2 regions of the Microbacterium sp. TWP3-1-2b2 genome follow, and region 2 is predicted to be linked to the other one. Evidence: predicted binding sites of a transcription regulator. Region 2 holds the regulator's gene; the other holds the start of a gene.
What was found. Region 2 encodes HrcA, which represses chaperone genes, less so after heat shock. Its sites were predicted from a motif close to TTNGCACTCGNNNNNNNCGAGTGCNAA; they were not measured.

Region 1 (4,420 bases), 1.1 Mb from region 2:
TCGCTGCGGCGCCCGGTCGAGAATCGCGAGGTCGCCCTGTGGGCGCTGATCCTCGGCATCGCCGCGACGATCTACAGCCTGGGCTGGCTCATCTGGGCCGGAATGCAGTTCGAGAATCTGGGGTAGCGGGATTCCGTCGCTGCCGATGCTGCCGTGCGCCTGCGACGAGTGAGATGATCGAACGGATGCTGAACGAATCTGAATCCGCAGAGCTGCGGATGCTGCAGGCCAAGGCGTACGGCCGCGACGGCGTGCTGTCCGCAGCCGAGCTGGCGCGGCTGCGTGAGTTGGAGCGGACTCGGCACCCAGAAGTCATCGAGCCCTCGGCGACCCCGCTCGCCGAGACAGTCGAATCGTTCGAGGCTGAAGCGCCTGACCCTTCGACAGGGCCAGCGGGCGATTCGACAGAGACAGCGGGCGCGTCGACAAGGCGAGGGGGCGACTCAGAGGCGACGGAGTTGCCGGCCGCCGAGCCCGTCGAAGCGTCCGGTCCGTCAGCGGGGCCGACTGCCCGCCGCCGCTGGCCGGTCATCGCGGCGGCATCCGCCGCGATCCTCGCGATCGGTCTCGGCATCGGTTGGGGGATCTGGGGCTGGGACGCCCATTCGTTCGCACTTGCCGCTGCTCACGCCGATCAGCGCACGGAGATCGAAGCGAGCGAGGACTTCGACGCTGGGACGGTCATCCCGGTGGCAGAGCAGTACGGTGTCGTCGTCTGGCGCGCGGAGCGTTCAGATGGCGACGAGGTGTGCGTGATCGTCACCGGGCCGGACAAGACGATCGGTCACGGGTGCATAGGGTCCGAGCAGTTGGATGCCTCGGTCTGGCCGAACGCCTCCGCGACGGTGCCGGAGGGGGAGGACAAGGCCGGGCATCAGCTCGTCGCCGGACTCATCCCCACGGCGACGGGCGAGCTGGTGCCCTTCATCCAGGTCTGGGACCAGAGCAGGGTCGATTGGGAATCGCAGTACAGCGAGTCGGAGCTCGCGCAGCTGCGCGAAGTCGAAGCAGCCGGTTACGAGGGCAGCACGCTCAGCATCCTCGGGTACGACGGTGACACCGTGGTGTGGAGCAATTGGGCGAGCAGCGAATTCTGCGTCATCGCTGCAGTAGACGGAGGCCCGATCGAAGCGTGTGCCGACAATACCCAGTCTGATGTCAATCTCACGCTCGCTGTGATCGTCGACGGCATCCCGACGGAGTATGTCGTACGCCAGTCCGAGATGCGTGGTCCTCAGCTCACGATCATCCGCCACCCGGAAGCTGTGAAAGCCGAGGTCGACCCCGAGACCGGCGATCCGATCGAGTTCACTTTCGACGATCCGATGTTCGACGACCTCGTGAGTGACGGCGAGACCGGCGAGACCGGCGGCTGAGCGTCACACGCGGTCGGCCAGGATCGCCATCCTCCGGTCGCCGACGCGCGTGAGGATCAGTGTCGCGGTCTGTGAGCCCTTCAGGCTCAGCTTCTTCCGGAACGCTGCGGGATCGATGTCCATGCCGCGCTTCTTGATCTCGATGGTTCCGATGTCGTTCGCGCGCAGCACCTGGCTGATCGCCTTCGGGTTGGCGGCCATCACCTCGCGTACGCGGAACGACTGCACGAACGGGGTCGTCAGCGCGGCGTCCCCTGTGAGATAGGCGATCTTCTCATCCAGCATCCCCGCGTCGATGCTCCGTGCGACATCGCCGATCAGCCGTGCACGGATCACGGCACCGTCGGGTTCGTGCAGGAAGGCTCCGAGCTCGCGAACCTCTGCATCCTCGGCATCCGCCCCTGCGGTGAGCTCGTGCGACTCCTCGCCGCGGATCACCAGCGCCGCACGCCGCACGCCCTCGCGCGCCAGCGCGCCCGACCAGAGCACGAGCTCGACGACGCTGCCGTCCGCGCTGACCCACTGCGCTTCGGCGTCTGCCGGAAGGCTGTCGCGATCGTGGCCGGGTCCGAGCTTGATGCCGGTGGGCTGCCGCGCGGCGAGCGCGAACGCCCAGTCGAGTGAGGGCGAGTAGTCGGATGCCGTGACCCGCCGCGTCTCGCTGTGACCCGAGGTGCGGCGTGCGGGGTCGAGCCAGATCGCCGTGCGTGTATCTCGGAGATGTACAGCAACCTCGGACGAATCTGCGGGAAGGCTCCGAGGCTGCTGCACATCTCCGAAGTTGGCGCTCACGAAGTCCTCGGCCGTGCCGTGCTGCACGGTGGCATCTTCGCCGAACGGGGCGAGGTTGTACGCCGCGATCGCTGCTGTGACCTCGTCGGCATCCACCGCCGTGACGCTGAGCCCTGCGCCGGCGAACGCGAGGGAGTCTCCGCCGATTCCGCAGCCGAGGTCGGCCACGCGTTCGATGCCTGCGCGGCGCATGCGGCCGGCGTGACGGGCCGCGACGCCGAGGCGCGTGGCCTGTTCGACGCCTGCTCTGGTGAACAGCATCCGCTCGGCGAAGCCGCCGAACTTCGGCACGGCCTTCGTGCGCAGGTGAGCCTGCCCGACGACAGCGGAGACGAGATCTGGGGAGTGGCCCGCAGCCCGCAGCTTCGAGACCGCAGCGGCGACCTCAGCCGCAGAAGCGATCGTGCCGACCTCATCGAGCAGCCGAAGGCCCTCGGGGGTGAGCAGCGCGGTCAGCTCGGACATCTCCACGGGATCAGCCTACGCGGCCGAAACTGGCACTCGCATTGCATGAGTGCCAGCCGACGCCCTACACTTGTGATTAGCACTCTCGGGTTGAGAGTGCGAACAAGTCTTTCGTGTCAGCGTCAAGAAAGAAGAGGTAGACCGTGTCGGTTTCCATCAAGCCGCTCGAGGACCGCATCGTCATCCAGCAGGTCGAGGCAGAGCAGACCACCGCTAGTGGACTGGTCATCCCCGACACCGCCAAGGAGAAGCCCCAGGAGGGCGAGGTCGTGGCCGTGGGCCCCGGCCGCATCGACGACAACGGCAACCGCGTTCCGCTCGACGTCTCCGTCGGCGACCGCGTCCTGTACAGCAAGTACGGCGGAACCGAGATCAAGTTCGGCGCCGACGAGTACCTGGTGCTCTCGGCTCGCGACGTTCTCGCAGTCGTCGTTCGCTGACGCTTCGACAAGCGCAGCGAACGCGCAGTTCACGAGAAGGCCCGTATGCTACGGCATCCGGGCCTTCTCGCGTCCCCGGCGCCCCCTACCGTCCCCCGCCGAAACCCCCGGCATCCCCGACAGATCCCCGTAGAGCCTCGGGTTGCTCCCCGATGCCGCCCGAGCGCGTGAGTTCCAGACTCAGATCACGCGCCACTCGGCACACTGACGAAAAAGGGGACACATCATGGCTGTGCAGGACAACGACAACTTGCTCGGTGCTCAGTGGAATCTGGGCGTCGAGGATGTCGGCAACGGCAACACGGACAACAGCGACAACTCGACGACGGACAACTCCGACAACTCCGACAATTCCGACAACTCGTGGACGGACAACTCCGACAACTCGGACAACAGCGACAACTCGGACAATTCCGACAACTCGGACAACAGCGACAACTCGACGGATGACAACTCCGACAACTCGGACAACTCGACCGACAACAGCGACAACTCCGACAACAGCGACAACTCCGACAACAGCGACAACTCGGACAACAGCGACAACTCGGACAACAGCGACAACTCGGACGACTCCGACAACTCGATCAACGACTCGTTCCAGGTCAACGATTCCTTCCAGGACAACTCGTGGACCGACAACTCGGATCACTCCGACAACTCGGACAACTCCGACAACTCGATCAACGACTCGTTCCAGAACAATTCGGTGAACGACTCGGGCAACACGACTCTGAACGACCACTCGATCAGCGTCGGCACCCGCCAGTTCAACGCCGGATTCAACGACCTGAACCTCAGCGGAGCGGCCGGTATGGCCGGAGCGACCGGCGGTAATCTCACGATCGACGCACGGGCGACTCTGAACGACCAGTCGGTGAACCAGAACATCTCGACCGCAGCCAGCGGTGCGGGTGCAGCAGGCTCTGCGGGCCTGGCCGGTCTGGGCTACGGAGGCGGCGTTCCATCGGGCGGCGACACCACTGGCGGCGACGTCAACCAGGTCTTCGCGAACAGCAGCGTCACGGCATCCGGTGATGGATCCGTCGCGGCTGGAGGCGACGGCGCGATCCACAACATCAGCACCAACATCACGGTGGGCGATGTGGCGATCGGCAACGAGACCTACACCGATTCGTTCAACGAGGACTTCTCCGACAACTGGTCGATCAACGACTCGTTCCAGGACAACTCGATGACCGACAACTCGGACAACTCGGTGACGGACAACTCCGACAACTCGGACAACTCCGACAACTCGATGACCGATTTCTCGGACAACTGGTCCGTGAACGACTCGTTCCAGGACAACTCGTTGACCGACAACTCCGACACGTGGTCGGTCAA
Region 2 (4,420 bases):
GGTGTTCGTTCAGGTAACCCGAAGTAGGCTGGAACTCATGCGGCGCGGGACTTTCCGAGACGACACGGTGGACTATGCCGCCGTCGGGGCTACTCACGCCCCTGACCTGATGCACTTTCCCCCCGAGCGCAGCGTGCCGGCCGAGGATTCGTGGCGAATCGGCAGCGGTGAGGAACGTTTCCGATCCGCCGGTGAGGCGCTCCTGTCGTGGACGGCGCAGCGGGCGGCGGGTCTGAGCATCGAGGATGTGCGCCCTGCTGCCGGCCCTGCCTACTCAGGGGTCAGCTTCGACGCCGAAGGCAATCCGATCGCGCCGAGCACCCGTGAGATCGAGCAGCGCTTCGACGCCGAGGGCGTGCCGTTCGTGGGGCCGGGTATGACCTTGCGCCTGCACGGGCGGGTCGCCGGGATGCGTGCCGACGCCGAGCTTCGCGTCATCTCCGTGACAGAGGAGCCGCGAAGGGTCGGCTTCGTGCTCGGCACTGTCGGCGGCTCCGTGGTCAGCGGCGAGGAGCTGTTCGAGATCGAGTGGCGTGAGGGCACTGACGAGGTCTGGTTCACGGTCCGCGCGTTCGATGCGCCGAATGCTCTCGTCTACCGGATGCTTCGCGGACTCGTGAAACGCCGCCGCAAGGAACTGTTCGCGCGCTATCTTCGCGCGATCTCGCCGCTCTACGCGACGCCGCTGTGATGGCGCGAATCTGATGGCCGGGCTCTGATGGCCGGGCCCCTGCCGCTCGGAGACCCTGCGCCGAAGGACGGTCACCTGCCGGCCGATCTGCCGGTGGACGCGAGCGTGCCCTTCTCGGCATACCTGCACATCCCGTTCTGCCGGGTGCGCTGCGGATACTGCGACTTCAACACGTACACGTCGGGTGAACTGCGCGGTGCGCGGCAGGAGGACTACGCCGAGACGCTCACGACGGAGATCGCACTCGCTCATCGCGTTCTGTCGGATGCCGGCGCGCTGCGTCCGATGGACACGGTGTTCTTCGGGGGAGGGACGCCGACGCTGCTTCCTGCCGGAGATCTGGCACGGATGCTGGAGCGCGCCATCGATGCGTTCGGCATCGTGGACGGTGCAGAGATCACGGTCGAGGCGAACCCCGACACAGTGACACCCGCGGTCGCGCGAACGCTCGCGAATGCCGGGGTCACGAGGCTGTCGGTGGGGATGCAGTCGGCTGTGCCTCATGTGCTGGCCGCGCTCGATCGGACCCACCGGCCCGAGAACGTGCGCACCGCGGTCGATGCGGCGAAGGATGCCGGACTCGCCGTCAGCGTGGATCTGATCTACGGCGCGCCGGGGGAGTCGCTCGCCGACTGGGAGATGTCGTTGGACGGCGCGCTCGCGCTGGATTCGGATCACATCTCGGCGTACGCCCTGATCATCGAGGACGGTACGAAGCTCGCGCGTCAGATCCGCCGCGGCGAAGTGCCGAGGCCGGACGACGACCTGCAGGCCGACATGTACGAACTCGCTGATGCGCGCCTCGCCGCGGCGGGGTTCGACTGGTACGAACTGAGCAATTGGGCGCGCAGCGAGGATCAGCGCTCCCGCCATAACATGGCTTACTGGCGGGGGAGCGACTGGTGGGGTTTCGGTCCGGGTGCACACAGTCATGTCGCCGGTCTTCGCTGGTGGAACGTGAAGCACCCCGCCGCGTACGCGCAGCGGCTCGCGGCATCCGAATCGCCGGCAGCGGGGACTGAGAGGCCTGACGCAGAGGCGCACCTGCTCGAGCGGGTCCTGCTGGAGAGCAGGCTGGCTGACGGGCTCGCGATCGCGGACGTCCCCGAGCACAATCGCGAGCGGGTGGCCGGGCTCATCGCGGACGGCCTGATCGACGGAGCCGCCGCAGTGCGCGGGCGTGTGCGACTCACTCTGCGCGGGCGACTGCTCGCCGATGCAGTGGTGCGAGCACTGACCGGTTGATATGGGTGTGCGCGGCCTCCCGCCGGCTGTCAGCACGAGCGGGGTAGAATTGGCACTCGGAGTATTCGAGTGCCAGGCGGGAGGAGTGTGACATGGTCAGTGAGCGCGGTCTGCAGGTTCTCAGAGCCATCGTGCAGGACTACGTCGAGTCGCACGAGCCCGTCGGCAGCAAGTCCATCGTCGATCGGCACTCCTTCGGAGTCTCGGCGGCGACGATCCGCAACGACATGGCCCAGCTCGAGGACGAAGAGCTGATCACGGCGCCGCACACGTCATCCGGCCGAGTGCCGACCGACAAGGGCTACCGCGTCTTCGTGAACCATCTCGCGCAGTTGCGTCCGCTTTCGACCGCGCAGCGCAGCGCCATCGAGTCGTTCCTGACGGACCCGGCAGACCTCGACGACCTGATGGCGCGCACGGTGCGAGTGCTCACGCAGCTCACGGGGCAGGTCGCCCTGGCGCAGTATCCGTCGTTCGCCCGTGCTCATCTGACGCACATCGAGCTGGTCGCGCTCGCCCCGAACCGTCTGCTAGTGGTGCTGGTGACGGACGCCGGTGGAGTGTCGCAGCGCATCGCGGGTCTGCCGGTGGATCTCGAAGATGCGGATGTCGCGGTGCTGCGCGCACGCCTGTCGGCGTTGCTCACCGGTCAATCGGTGCGCGAGGCGTCAGATCGAGTGCAGCTGCTCATCAGCGCACAGGACAGCAGTCGCACGGACGCGGCGATCCAGGTGCTGGGCGGGATCATCGGCGAAGAGCTGGCCGAGTTCCGACAGGAGCGGCTGGTCATGGCAGGGGCCGCGACCCTTGCTCGTCGCGAGCAGGACTTCCGCGGCAGCATCCATCCACTGCTCGCAGCCATCGAGGAGCAGGTGACGCTGCTGCGCCTCATGAGCGAGATGGTGACGGATGAGCACGGACTGGCGGCGAGTATCGGCGCCGAGAACGAACCCTTCGGGCTCCCAGAGGCCTCCATCGTCGCGAGCAACTACGTGACGCACGGCGGCACAGCACGAGTCGGCGTCATGGGGCCGACGCGTATGGACTATCCGAGCAATCTTGCGGCGGCCCGGGCTGTGGCCCGGTACCTGTCGCGCATGCTCGATGAAGACGAGACGAGCCGTTGAGGCGGGTCGATCCACAGCTTGCACATGCAGAAAGGTGATTGTGGCGGACCACTATGAGGTTCTCGGAGTGTCACGAGACGCGACGACGGACGAGATCAAGAAGGCGTACCGGAAGCTCGCTCGACAGCTGCACCCGGATGTGAATCCCGGTGAGGATGCGGCCGAGCGCTTCAAGAGCGTGACCCATGCCTACGACGTGCTCAGCGATGACGAGTCGCGTCGCCGCTATGACATGGGCGGTGGCGACGGCGTCGGCGGTGGGGACTTCGGCGGGTTCGGAGGCTTCGGCGACATCTTCGAGACGTTCTTCGGAGCGGCGCAGGGCGGCGGGCGTGGTGGGCGTCCGCGCTCGCGTCGAGAGCGAGGTCAGGACGCGCTGGTGCGTGTCACGCTCGATCTCGGCGATGTCGTCTTCGGTGCGCACCGTGACATCGAGGTCGACACCGCTGTGCTGTGCGAGACCTGTCAGGGCTCGTGCACGCAGCCGGGCACGTCGCCCGTGACATGCGACATCTGCGGCGGCACCGGCCACGTGCAGCGTCAGGTTCGGAGTCTGCTCGGAAACGTCGTCACGTCGCAGCCCTGCGGCAGCTGCGAGGGCTACGGCACCACGATCCCGCACCCGTGCGGCACGTGCGCCGGCCAGGGGCGCGTGCGTTCTCGTCGGACCGTCTCACTCGACATCCCTTCCGGCGTGGAGACCGGCCTGCGTCTGCAGCTTCCCGGCTCTGGCGAGGTCGGCAAGGCCGGCGGCCCGAACGGAGATCTGTACGTCGAGGTCACCGTGTCGCCCCACGCATCGTTCAGCCGTGACGGCGACGACCTGCTCGCGACGCTCGAGGTGTCGATGTCGGACGCGATCCTCGGCACCGAGACCGCGATTGATGCGCTGGACGGCAAGGTCGACCTCGAGATCCGCCCCGGCGTGCAGTCGGGCGACGTCCTCACGATCAAGGGACGTGGCATCACTCCGTTGCGCGGCACCCAGCGCGGCGATCTCCGAGTCGGTGTGCAGGTGGTGACGCCGACGAAGCTCGATTCGGCGCAGCGCGCGCTGATCGAGGACTTCGCGAAGAAGCAGAAGGCACCTGGTCCACAGCTCGCGCAGTTCCAGCAGGGACTGTTCTCGAAGCTGCGTGACAGGTTCCGCCACTGATCTGGAGGAACCATGGCCCTGCATTTCCTCGTGGAGAGCTCGGGCTCGGCAGCGATCGGCGACACTGTGTCGCTGACGGGCGCCGAGGCCAAGCACGCCGCGGTCGTGCGCCGACTGCGAGTCGGCGAGACCGTGACGATCGGTGACGGCGCCGGCACGTGGCTGGACGGCGCGGTCACTGATGTCTCGGCGACGCGCGTC

Region 1: the regulator HrcA is predicted to act here: its motif matches at 2,663-2,689, upstream of groES (co-chaperone GroES).

What each region holds. Positions count from the first base shown of each region.
Region 1 is NZ_JAFCTS010000001.1:1,693,267-1,697,686, reverse strand. Features, by position in the region: gene ACP7AR_RS08390 (hypothetical protein) at 1-126, shown strand, start outside; gene ACP7AR_RS08385 (hypothetical protein) at 186-1,376, shown strand; gene ACP7AR_RS08380 (class I SAM-dependent methyltransferase) at 1,380-2,639, opposite strand; gene groES (co-chaperone GroES) at 2,777-3,073, shown strand; gene ACP7AR_RS08370 (hypothetical protein) at 3,300-4,420, shown strand, end outside.
Region 2 is NZ_JAFCTS010000001.1:623,139-627,558, forward strand. Features, by position in the region: gene ACP7AR_RS03120 (DUF1990 family protein) at 38-691, shown strand; gene hemW (radical SAM family heme chaperone HemW) at 719-1,936, shown strand; gene hrcA (heat-inducible transcriptional repressor HrcA) at 2,029-3,063, shown strand; gene dnaJ (molecular chaperone DnaJ) at 3,104-4,219, shown strand; gene ACP7AR_RS03140 (16S rRNA (uracil(1498)-N(3))-methyltransferase) at 4,232-4,420, shown strand, end outside.